Regions from separate parts of the Lysinibacillus sp. NPDC056232 genome, predicted to be linked through region 2. Evidence: riboswitches for the same ligand, from Rfam matches in the RefSeq annotation. Region 2 holds a riboswitch; each other region holds the start of a gene.

The links. Region 2 has a riboswitch for cobalamin ahead of ACFCYJ_RS12570 (ribonucleotide reductase N-terminal alpha domain-containing protein). Riboswitches for the same ligand answer to the same signal wherever they lie in the genome.
Region 1: another riboswitch for cobalamin. It lies ahead of ACFCYJ_RS06740 (hypothetical protein); the one in region 2 lies ahead of ACFCYJ_RS12570 (ribonucleotide reductase N-terminal alpha domain-containing protein).
Region 3: another riboswitch for cobalamin. It lies ahead of nikA (nickel ABC transporter substrate-binding protein); the one in region 2 lies ahead of ACFCYJ_RS12570 (ribonucleotide reductase N-terminal alpha domain-containing protein).

The regions. Positions count from the first base shown of each region.
Region 1 covers NZ_JBHJTF010000006.1:68,338-71,623, forward strand. The annotation lists gene ACFCYJ_RS06735 (hypothetical protein) at 457-1,005, shown strand; cobalamin riboswitch at 1,258-1,459, shown strand; gene ACFCYJ_RS06740 (hypothetical protein) at 1,659-2,201, shown strand; gene ACFCYJ_RS06745 (helical backbone metal receptor) at 2,203-3,165, shown strand.
Region 2 covers NZ_JBHJTF010000014.1:47,257-50,542, reverse strand. The annotation lists partial or broken gene ACFCYJ_RS12570 (ribonucleotide reductase N-terminal alpha domain-containing protein) at 91-1,392, opposite strand; cobalamin riboswitch at 1,555-1,740, opposite strand; gene ACFCYJ_RS12565 (hypothetical protein) at 1,850-2,533, opposite strand; gene ACFCYJ_RS12560 (ECF transporter S component) at 2,530-3,024, opposite strand; gene ACFCYJ_RS12555 (hypothetical protein) at 3,060-3,200, opposite strand; gene ACFCYJ_RS12550 (hypothetical protein) at 3,187-3,286, shown strand, end outside.
Region 3 covers NZ_JBHJTF010000005.1:115,317-118,602, forward strand. The annotation lists gene ACFCYJ_RS06005 (DUF1572 family protein) at 80-616, shown strand; cobalamin riboswitch at 760-953, shown strand; gene nikA (nickel ABC transporter substrate-binding protein) at 1,198-2,817, shown strand; gene nikB (nickel ABC transporter permease) at 2,892-3,286, shown strand, end outside.

The sequences.
Region 1 (3,286 bases), on a different contig from region 2:
CATTAATTTAGGCTCGACTACTCGACCAATAATGAGTAAAATAACTTCTAAGATGAATAAATTTACATAAGTAGATATATTTACTACTATAGTCCCGGTTACAAAAATGATAGTGGAGCCGAGAAAAGCAATTACATCAATTATTCATATTATGATTGTCATCGTTATTGCGTATTTTACTTGTATTAAATCGAAGGCTAATAAGTGTGTGATACCTCCAATAAAAAAAGCTAACAAGTAAAGTATGTCTTCATACAGCTAAAAGAAAGGATTCCTTGCATATTGAACCTCACTTCTGATAATTTTGAAATATACAATTAGGGATCTTGCTTTGAAATTATAATTATTTGAGACTTTTATTTTGTAGTAGCAAAGTAACGAATGATGGGAAATGAGAAAACACTTACAAGTGCATTATTTTTTTTCGTTCTGAAACAATAAAGGTAGGGATGAATCATGGAAAAAGAGATTTTGCAACTTTTTAGTAATTTAACAGAGCGTGACCGTGATATTCAATACAAATCATACGAAGAATTATTGAAAATTATGCAGGAACCAGTTGATTGGACATATTCAGTTTGGGAACAACTTGTTCAGACACTTACATACAAAAATGGCCATGTGCGTGCAAGTGCTGCACAATTTTTATGCGCATTGGCAGCAAAAAGTGATCCTGAAGAAAGAGTATTAGAGGACTTCTTAAAGGTTTGGGCAGTAACGTATGATGAAGAAACAGTAACTGCGAGGCATACTTTACAGGCAATTTGGAAAATAGGCTTAGCAGGGCAGGTACAAAGAGATTTAGTCGTATCATATTTGGCTAAAAGGTATCAAACATGTTTAGACGAAAAGCATCCGACATTAATACGCTATGATATTATTGTATCCTTTAAAAAGCTATTCGATGCAACGAATGACCCAAAACTACTAGACATTGCACAGCGTTTAATTGAGGAAGAGAAAGATGTTAAATCCAAAAAGAAATATAAGACTGCCATCCGGTAAAAGTTATTTGGCTAATTTTCCGCAAATTCTCTCGTTAAGAGATCGTTTTTATAACGTATTAAAAAATAAAATGCTTTACTCTATGAAGCATAACAAATATCTGCACGAGCAGGATGAATACCCATGAGGGCAGTGAATATATCCGTGTGCATAAGGTAATACCTGCATGATTTTTATCCATCGTCATTTGTTTATTCTAAATTCCACAGCTATTTTTTCCTATCAATCTATGTTAAACTGCATTACAAGTGAATAATTCTTGCAGAATAAGGGTGCTGAACTATAGCATAATCGGGAATTCGGTGAAAAACCGAAGCTGTTTCCGCAACTGTAAGTACAGGAATCATAAAGATATACCACTGTCGAATTATTCGATGGGAAGGTTTTTTATGACTCACAACGTGATTGAATGAACTGTACAAGCCAGGAGACCGACCTTTGTTTGAACGTATAGATAACTCTTCGGAAGCTAGGAGAATATGCGGCAAATACATAGGCTATGTCGTATCTAGGCGACACTATTTATGTTATTTTTCGTTGTTTCCATAGAAGTGGGAACAACGTTTTTTTTATGTACACTTATAATTCACCTAATGTAAGCCGAGGTGTTAATAAAGTAAGAATTTTTCACGAAGGAAAGCGGGGACTTAGATTTGAAAAAAGATGCACGTTATTCTTGTTATCCATTTATGCGTGAAAAGGCATCGACAGTAGATTTTGAAATTCGAACGGATAGCCTAACAACACATATTGGTGTAGCAATGGCGGCGGTGAAAAAAGAAACGGTAGAGGTAGTAGCAGATGATTTGCTAGCCATTTTGCCAATGGCTTACCATGTAAATGGCTCAGTCCGAGGTAAATTAGCAGTAACCGAAGATGATTTGACTTGGCTAAGTGATCGCTATGATTTCTATGTTAGTCATGTTAAGGATGAAATACAAAACTTTGTATTACCTCAAGGAACAGAGGCGTCTACTGCATTACATTTATGCCGTAGTGAAGCGAAAAAATCTTATCGCGTTTTGCACAAAGTGTCTGAAGAACGCGAAGTACCAGCTATTCTCTTTGATTATTTAGGATTGCTAGCCAATGTATTGTTTGTAATGGCTGTCTATATGAATCAGATTGCTGGTATTGCTGAAATACCGTTTATTAGTAAGTCATACCCGATGAAAAAGAAAAAGGAGAATCAATGAAATGAAGAAAATGTTTAAGCTACAATGGCTTTCTGTGCTGATGCTGGCCCTCGTATTAGTTGGCTGTGGGGCGAAAGAAGATACGAATAAAGAGACTGCTTCTAAAGAAGATCAACAAGTTGAGAAAACTAGTTATAAAGTTAAGGATGACCGTGGCGTAGAAGTAGAGTTTGCTGCAGTACCTAAAACTATTGTTTCCTTACAACCGAGTAATACAGAAATTTTATTTGCTCTAGGTGTTGGCGATAATATCGTTGGTGCAACAGAATTTGATACGTACCCAGAAGAAGCACAAAAAATTGAGCGCGTTTCTAATTCTACAATATTCAATAGTGAGCGTATTTTAGCCCTAAAGCCAGATGTTGTTATTGCCTATACAACAGGAGGCGATGAAGAAAATTTAAATGCTTTAAAAGGTCTCGAAGATGCGGGTATTAAAGTATTTGCCATTCAATCAGCTAAATCATTTGATGATGTCTATGGGGATATCGAACAAATCGCAACAGTTATGGGAATCAAAGATAAAGGCGACAAGTTAAATGCAGATATTAAAGCTAAAATTGTTGAAGTCCAAGAAAAAGTTAAAGATGTGAAAAAACAAAAAAATATCTACTTAGAGATTAGTCCAAAGCCAGTCATCTATACAGCTGGTTCTGATACATTCCAACAAGAGATTTTAAATGCTGCACATGTGAACAACGTTTTTGCTGACCTTGAAAGCTGGGCACAGGTATCTGAGGAAGATGTCATTGCGAAAAATCCAGAAGTCATTTTAACAACAGTAGACAATGTGAAAAACTCAGCGGAAGAAATTCTTTCTCGTGATGGATGGAATTCAATCACGGCCATTCAAAATAAAGCTGTTTACTATATTGATACTGATATTTCAAACCGTCCAGGTCCACGTATTGGTGAAGCTGTTGAGTTAATAGCAAAAGCGGTATATCCTGAGTCATTTAAATAGTTTATATCGAAAAATAGTATTTTGGAGCTGTCCTTTATCAAGGGCAGCTTTTTTTATGGATAAGAAGGAGACTTACTACGCTTGGATGAAAAAGTAATCGGGAAAGGTGGATAACTGCTCC
Region 2 (3,286 bases):
AAAGATTTAGCACGGTGGGTTATCACATTGTGACTTTCCCCGTTTAACGGAGTTTTCGACAACCATTTCTGATTGAAGGTGCTACTATTAACACAAATTACTTGAGTAAACCATCCCTTCATGCTTATTCGGATTCATGCGATTGACTTCATCTCGATAGAACATAAACGGTACGCCTGTTTCAAGCTGTGAGCGCATAATACGCTTCATAATATCAATGGCTGGAACGACTTCACGACTTAACAATGGATTCGCGATACATTCCTCATATTTAGTACGGAAAGAACCGTCACCCTTTTTCTCATCGTAGTAATCCTCTAGTGAAAAGCCCATAACTTCTCGCACTTCATGTGGGTCAAATAAATGCCATTCCCCGCGCTCTTCTACCGTTTCCATAAATAAATCCGGTAAGCATAGCCCTGTGAAAATATCATGAGCACGTAAACGCTCATCCCCATTGTTTAAGCGTAAATCTAAAAACGTAAAGACGTCTTTATGCCAAACATCTAGATAGACAGCAATAGCTCCTTGTCGTTGACCTAGCTGATCGACTGAAACCGCCGTATTATTAAGTTGTTTAATCCATGGTAAAACACCACTTGATGCACCTTTAAAGCCTTTAATCGATGAGCCTCGGCTACGAATTTTGCCCATATAAACACCAATACCACCGCCGTACTTCGATAATGTTGCGACATCTGTATTCGTATCATAAATACTTTGTAAACTATCATCTACTGTATCGATAAAGCAGCTAGATAACTGACCATGCGTTTTACCTGCATTCGATAATGTTGGTGTGGCAACAGTCATATATAAATTACTCATTGCCCAGTAAGATTCATGTACTTTTTCTAAACGATTTTCTGTCTCATCCTGCATAAGAGTCATTGCAATGACCATCCATCGTTCCTGCGGTAGCTCCACTGGTGTTTTCGTGTAATCACGGACTACATAGCGGTCCATTAATGTTTTTAAACCAATATACGTAAACAACTCATCACGACTTGATTCTAGATAAGAAGCGAGTTCCTGAAGCTCCTGCTCACTATACTTTGTTGTTAAACTTTCATGATACAAACCAGCTTCTGTATAGTCTGCTAAATGTTCTGGGAAAACCTTATAAACATCTTTCACTGAGACACCACGACGCGTTGCAAATTGATCATATAGTTTTTCTAAATAAATTTGAGCTGCGACAAATGTCCAGTATGGCTCCTCCTCATCAATTAAGCTAAGCGTTTGTAAAATCATCGCATCCGCCCATGCTTCAAATGTGGCATTGTCGTTTTTTCGTAGCCAACGATCCGATAACCTTACAAAACTTTCAAGTTCATCCTCCGTATAACTTTTCTTGAGCTTAGCAATTTGCTGTTCGATTTGAATTGTCATGTATACATTCTCTCCCTTTCTTTCTCCAGCAACACAAAAAGCGATCACGCAACATCTATCGGTTACGTGATCGCTGTAAAATCGGAAATGGAAATGAAGGACATGCACACTAAGAAGTGGACAAATCTCTCGCCTCCACTTCTCAATCCCCGAAGAATGTGTTGCTGTCTTGAACAACTCGGCAGGTCTCCTGGCTCATGCTTCCTCCAAATGATGGCCTTCCCGTTCTTCACAGTGGCTAGTCATCATTTGTCAGCACTTACAGTTGCGGGGACAGCTTCGGCCTAAGATGACTCTTTTCCGAATTCCCTTTTAAACCACATTGGTACCGCTCGTCCAAATACTATATATAGTGTTTTAACTCCTAAACAAATCTAACATATTGTGTTTATTGTTGCAATAGGCGTTTTGCCCCTTGCAAGTTATAATGTGCTACTTTTTCTCGAAGCAAGCCCAATTACAATGCAGTTTTACGTAGTTTTTCAAAATTTCCAGGAAAATATTTTTGTGCTAGCTGCTCTTTTTCTAGCTGTATTCCTAGCAAAACTACTGCACATGGACCAGCCGTTTTCTCAACATCTAATGAACTTTTGACTTGTTGCTCGCCAAAAAGTCGGGTAAATTCTGCTTGCAGACCTTTTGATCCAACTGGCCAGACTTGCTGCACGATTCCCTCTTTCCACGCTTGAAAAATAGGTTGTAGCTGTGCGACATTTTCAGGCTGTGCAAGGATTTCATTGCCTACAAGCGGCATCCCATATGTGTACCAACTTAGCTGCTCATACTTAGTTACTGTGCGTTTCTGCTGCTCACCAAGCATCGTTATAGACAAACCTGATTGTAAAGTCGGCATATTGGACTCTGTGCTACCGTCTATTGGCGGACAAATAAGACTCACCTCATCAAAAACCTGCTGAATGCCTGCAATATAACGAGACCATGCAGCATCCCCTGAAAAATTAGCAAGTAAAATATGTCTTGGTAAAGCATTTGCAGCAAGCTGCTCTAAAAAAGTAACACGCGCCGTTAAGTATGCCGTTAGTTTGTCTGGGGCAGACACAACATCTTGTGGTTTTTCGCCAATTGCTGCGGCATTATCTGTTGTAGCAAACAGCTCACCTATTTTTATTGCATTTCTCAATGTACTCGACCTTCCTTACGCACAAACACCTTAGAGAGAATTGGCATCACAATTGCAACGATCACCAGATTTACGAGTGTTGCCAATGGAAGACTAGTCAGTGACGCCCAGTAAAATGCCGGACTAATGATAAAGTAAAATGGTAAAGGTGCCACAACGCCATTTAATATAAGTGCCACAGGCCATTTCCAGAAATGCATTCCTTTTTTATGCATTACCCCAAAGATCCATACAACAATAAACATTTCTACCGCGATAATAATATGTAGTGGCCCTAGAGGGAAGCCAGTAGTTAAGGCTGAGATAAAATGCCCAATGACTCCCGCAACCCCAGCTAATACTGGAGATAAAAATACAACGCTCAACAATGCAGGTGCAGAATCAAGCGCTGCAGTTGAAATAAATGTTGGAATTTTAATGACTGCACCCACTGCACAAATTGCTGCTACCATGGCAGTGAGCGTCAATTTCATTAATCTTTGTCGATCCATCCTATTTCCTCTTTCCTATAATATTTGGCTATACATTATAACTTGTGGTTGATTTCCGTTCCGGCTGGGTGCTTTGTTGTTGCTGTCGCTTCGCTTTCGCACAGATAAAACAATTGCTGTCGCTTCGCTTTCGCACAGAGCAAAGCTTCCTGGGGGCGTCCGATGAGCCGCTTCACTCGTTTTGCTCGCTCCAGGGTCTCGGGCCAACACGAGGTTGGTCACGAAGGCGTTATCACAGGACGTGATGGTTTTAGCCTTCGTT
Region 3 (3,286 bases), on a different contig from region 2:
TGGCAACAACTAGTTACCAAAATGACACATCTCATTCAGTCTATATTAAAATAGTAGAAAAGGGATGGGGGGTTCAACAATGACAGTAGCGCAAACGTATTTAAATGTTGTCCAGAAAAGATTTAGAAGTGTCAAAGAGCTAGGCGATAAAACACTCGACCAACTGGAAGAGGCCCAATTGCACTGGGCGTATAATGAAGATTCAAATAGTATCGCAGTGATTGTAAAACACGTTAGTGGAAATATGATATCGAGATGGACTGACTTTCTTACGACAGATGGTGAGAAATCAACGAGAAATCGTGATGATGAATTTATGGATAGCCTTCAGACAAAAGAAGAGGTAATGACAGTATGGGAAAAGGGCTGGCAAGTATTTTTAGATGCTTTACAAAAATTAACGGAAGCTGATTTACAAGGGTTTGTAACGATAAGGGGAGAACGACATTCCGTGATAGATGCGATTGAAAGACAAATGTCCCATTATTCACAACATGTCGGTCAAATCGTTTACATTGCTAAGCAAGTAAAGGGTTCTGAGTGGCAAACAATAAGTATTCCAAAGGGACAATCTCAGCCTTTCACAGATTCAATGTTAAAAAAACATCAACAATAGAAGTAAAGCCATCTCACTAGTGTGTGATGGCTTTTTTTGTGGAATATACATACATATCTTTGTTTAAAAATCGCAAAACTTTATTATATTCAGAAAATAAAATTGACGTGTATCTTTGAAGCGTGTTATGTTTAATACAAAATTTAATATGTAACATTACAAGTTTGAGTGAAAAAACTTTTTCACTTAATTTAAAGGAAAATGGGTGTAAATCCCATGCTGTCCCGCAGCTGTAAATGAGGAGTTTTGTTTCAAATACCACTGAGTAAGTACTCGGGAAGGTGAAGCAAAATGGAGATTCATAAGCCAGAATGCCTGCTTGTAGTATGATTCATTGTAGATCTACGAAAGATAGGGAGATGGATGGAAGGCTTTTAATAATGAGTTTTTCTATCCTTATTCACGTGGAATAAGGATTTTTTTATGTCTTTTTCTAATCTATGTAATTTACATCAAAGTGAGGTGTAAATAAAGCGAGAGCAAAGTAATGACGATTACTTTGTGTTTCAAGTTAGAAGTATAGTGGAGAAACATATATATTTTAATTTTCTAACACCCAAGAATAGACAGGAGCAATCATAATGATATTTTTTAAAAAATTATTACCGTTCATTCTAATACTGATGTTATCGATTTTAGCAGGCTGTTCAAGCTCGAGTGAAGGTAATGGAAGTAAAACTTCTAGCAAAAATAATAATGAAGGAAAAATGATAACAATTGGCTGGCCGCTAGATATAGGGCCTTTAAATCCGCATACCTATTTACCAAACCAAATGACTGCGCAAGCAATGGTATATGAATCATTAGTAGAATATAACGATGACGGGACAATATCGCCGAAATTAGCGGAGAGCTGGGAAATTTCTGACGATAAAACAGCTTACATATTTCATCTTAGACAAGATGTAAAATACTCTGATGGGACAGTCTTTAATGCAGATAATGTTATTCGTAATTTTAATGCAGTTTTAGCAGATCGTGATACACACTCTTGGATGGGAATGGTGAATCATATTGTAGATGTTGTGAAAGAAGATGACTATACAATTCGTCTTCAATTAGATGCACCCTATTACCCTGTATTAAATGAACTGGCTTTTGTGCGACCATTTCGCTTCTTAGGGGATAACGGATTCCATGAGGGAGATGCAACAAATAAAGGTATTAAAGCTCCGGTTGGAACAGGTCCATGGGTATTAACCGAATATAAAAAAGATCAATATGCACTTTTTAGCCGCAACGAACATTATTGGGGTGAAAAGCCACTAGTAGACAAAGTAAAAGTGAAAATTATACCAGATTCAGAATCTATTTCACTGGCATTTGAAAATGAAGAATTAGACTTAATTTATGGTCGTGGCATTATTAGCTTAGATAACTACACTTTCTTAAAAGACAGCAATCAATACAAAACGGCTGTATCTGAACCTTTATCTACACGTGCATTACTTTTTAATACACAATCTGGTCCTTTAGCAGAATTAAAAGTACGTCAGGCTATTCAATACGCTGTTAATAAAGAACAAATGGTTGAAAGTATTACCCATGGTACAGAAAAGGTTGCCAATACACTGTTTTGGGATGCTATTCCATATGCCAATATTGAGTTAAAACCAATCCTATTTAATCCAGAAAAAGCCGAGCAGTTATTAGATGAAGCAGGTTGGACATTAAAAAATGGTGATAAAATCCGTTCTAAAAATGGGCAACCTCTTACATTAGATTTAATCTATATTGCCACAGATGCTATCCAAAAACCTATGGCAGAATTAATGCAAGGGGAATTAGCTAAAATAGGCGTTCAATTAAAACTTGAAGGCGCTGATGTAATGGTAGGGCTCCAAAAATTAATGGATAATCAAGTAGATATTAATTTCTGGCGCACAAACGGTCCACCAACAGACCCACACAGCTTCGCAAACGAATCAGCAACACCGAATGCAAATGGTGTTTATGAAGCGAAATTAGGCCTAGAAAATGCAACACAAATTGATGACAAAATACATCAATTATTAATTGGGACAGATGAAGCGGAACGTGTGCAATTGTATAAAGATATTTTAACAATGTTCCATGACCAAGCATTATTTTATCCAATTTCATATGAAACGAATAATGTTATTTACCATAAATATTTGAAAGATTTTAACCCCCGTGCATCTGAATATGATATTCCTTATGCTCAAATGGATGTAAAGTAAGAGAATGAAAAGAGAGTGGGTCTATTATGACTCCTCTCTTTTTGCACTATGAAGACTTGGGAAGTGATGAAAAAATGTACGAATCAACTTGGCTTTTTTGTCTAAAACGAGTAATTACATTACCATTTGTTTTACTAGGGGTTTCAATCATGACCTTTTTATTTATTCGTTTTGTTCCAGTAGAGCCAGCGGAGGTCATACTTAGACTGTCAGGAGTCGCCCCGACAGCAGAAGCAATACAGGCGCTACGATCGGAATTAGGCACTGATCAACCTTTGTCTATTCAATATTTTATATGGCTAAAAGGCGTGTTACACTTCGATTTTGGTACATCGTTTGTGAGTAAATTACCCGTTGCTCAAGAAATAGTAGAAAAACTACCGGCAACTTTTGAATTAGCCCTAGCTGCATTTGTGTGTATTCTTTGCTTTAGTATTCCTCTTGGTATTATAAGTGCTCTTTATAAAAA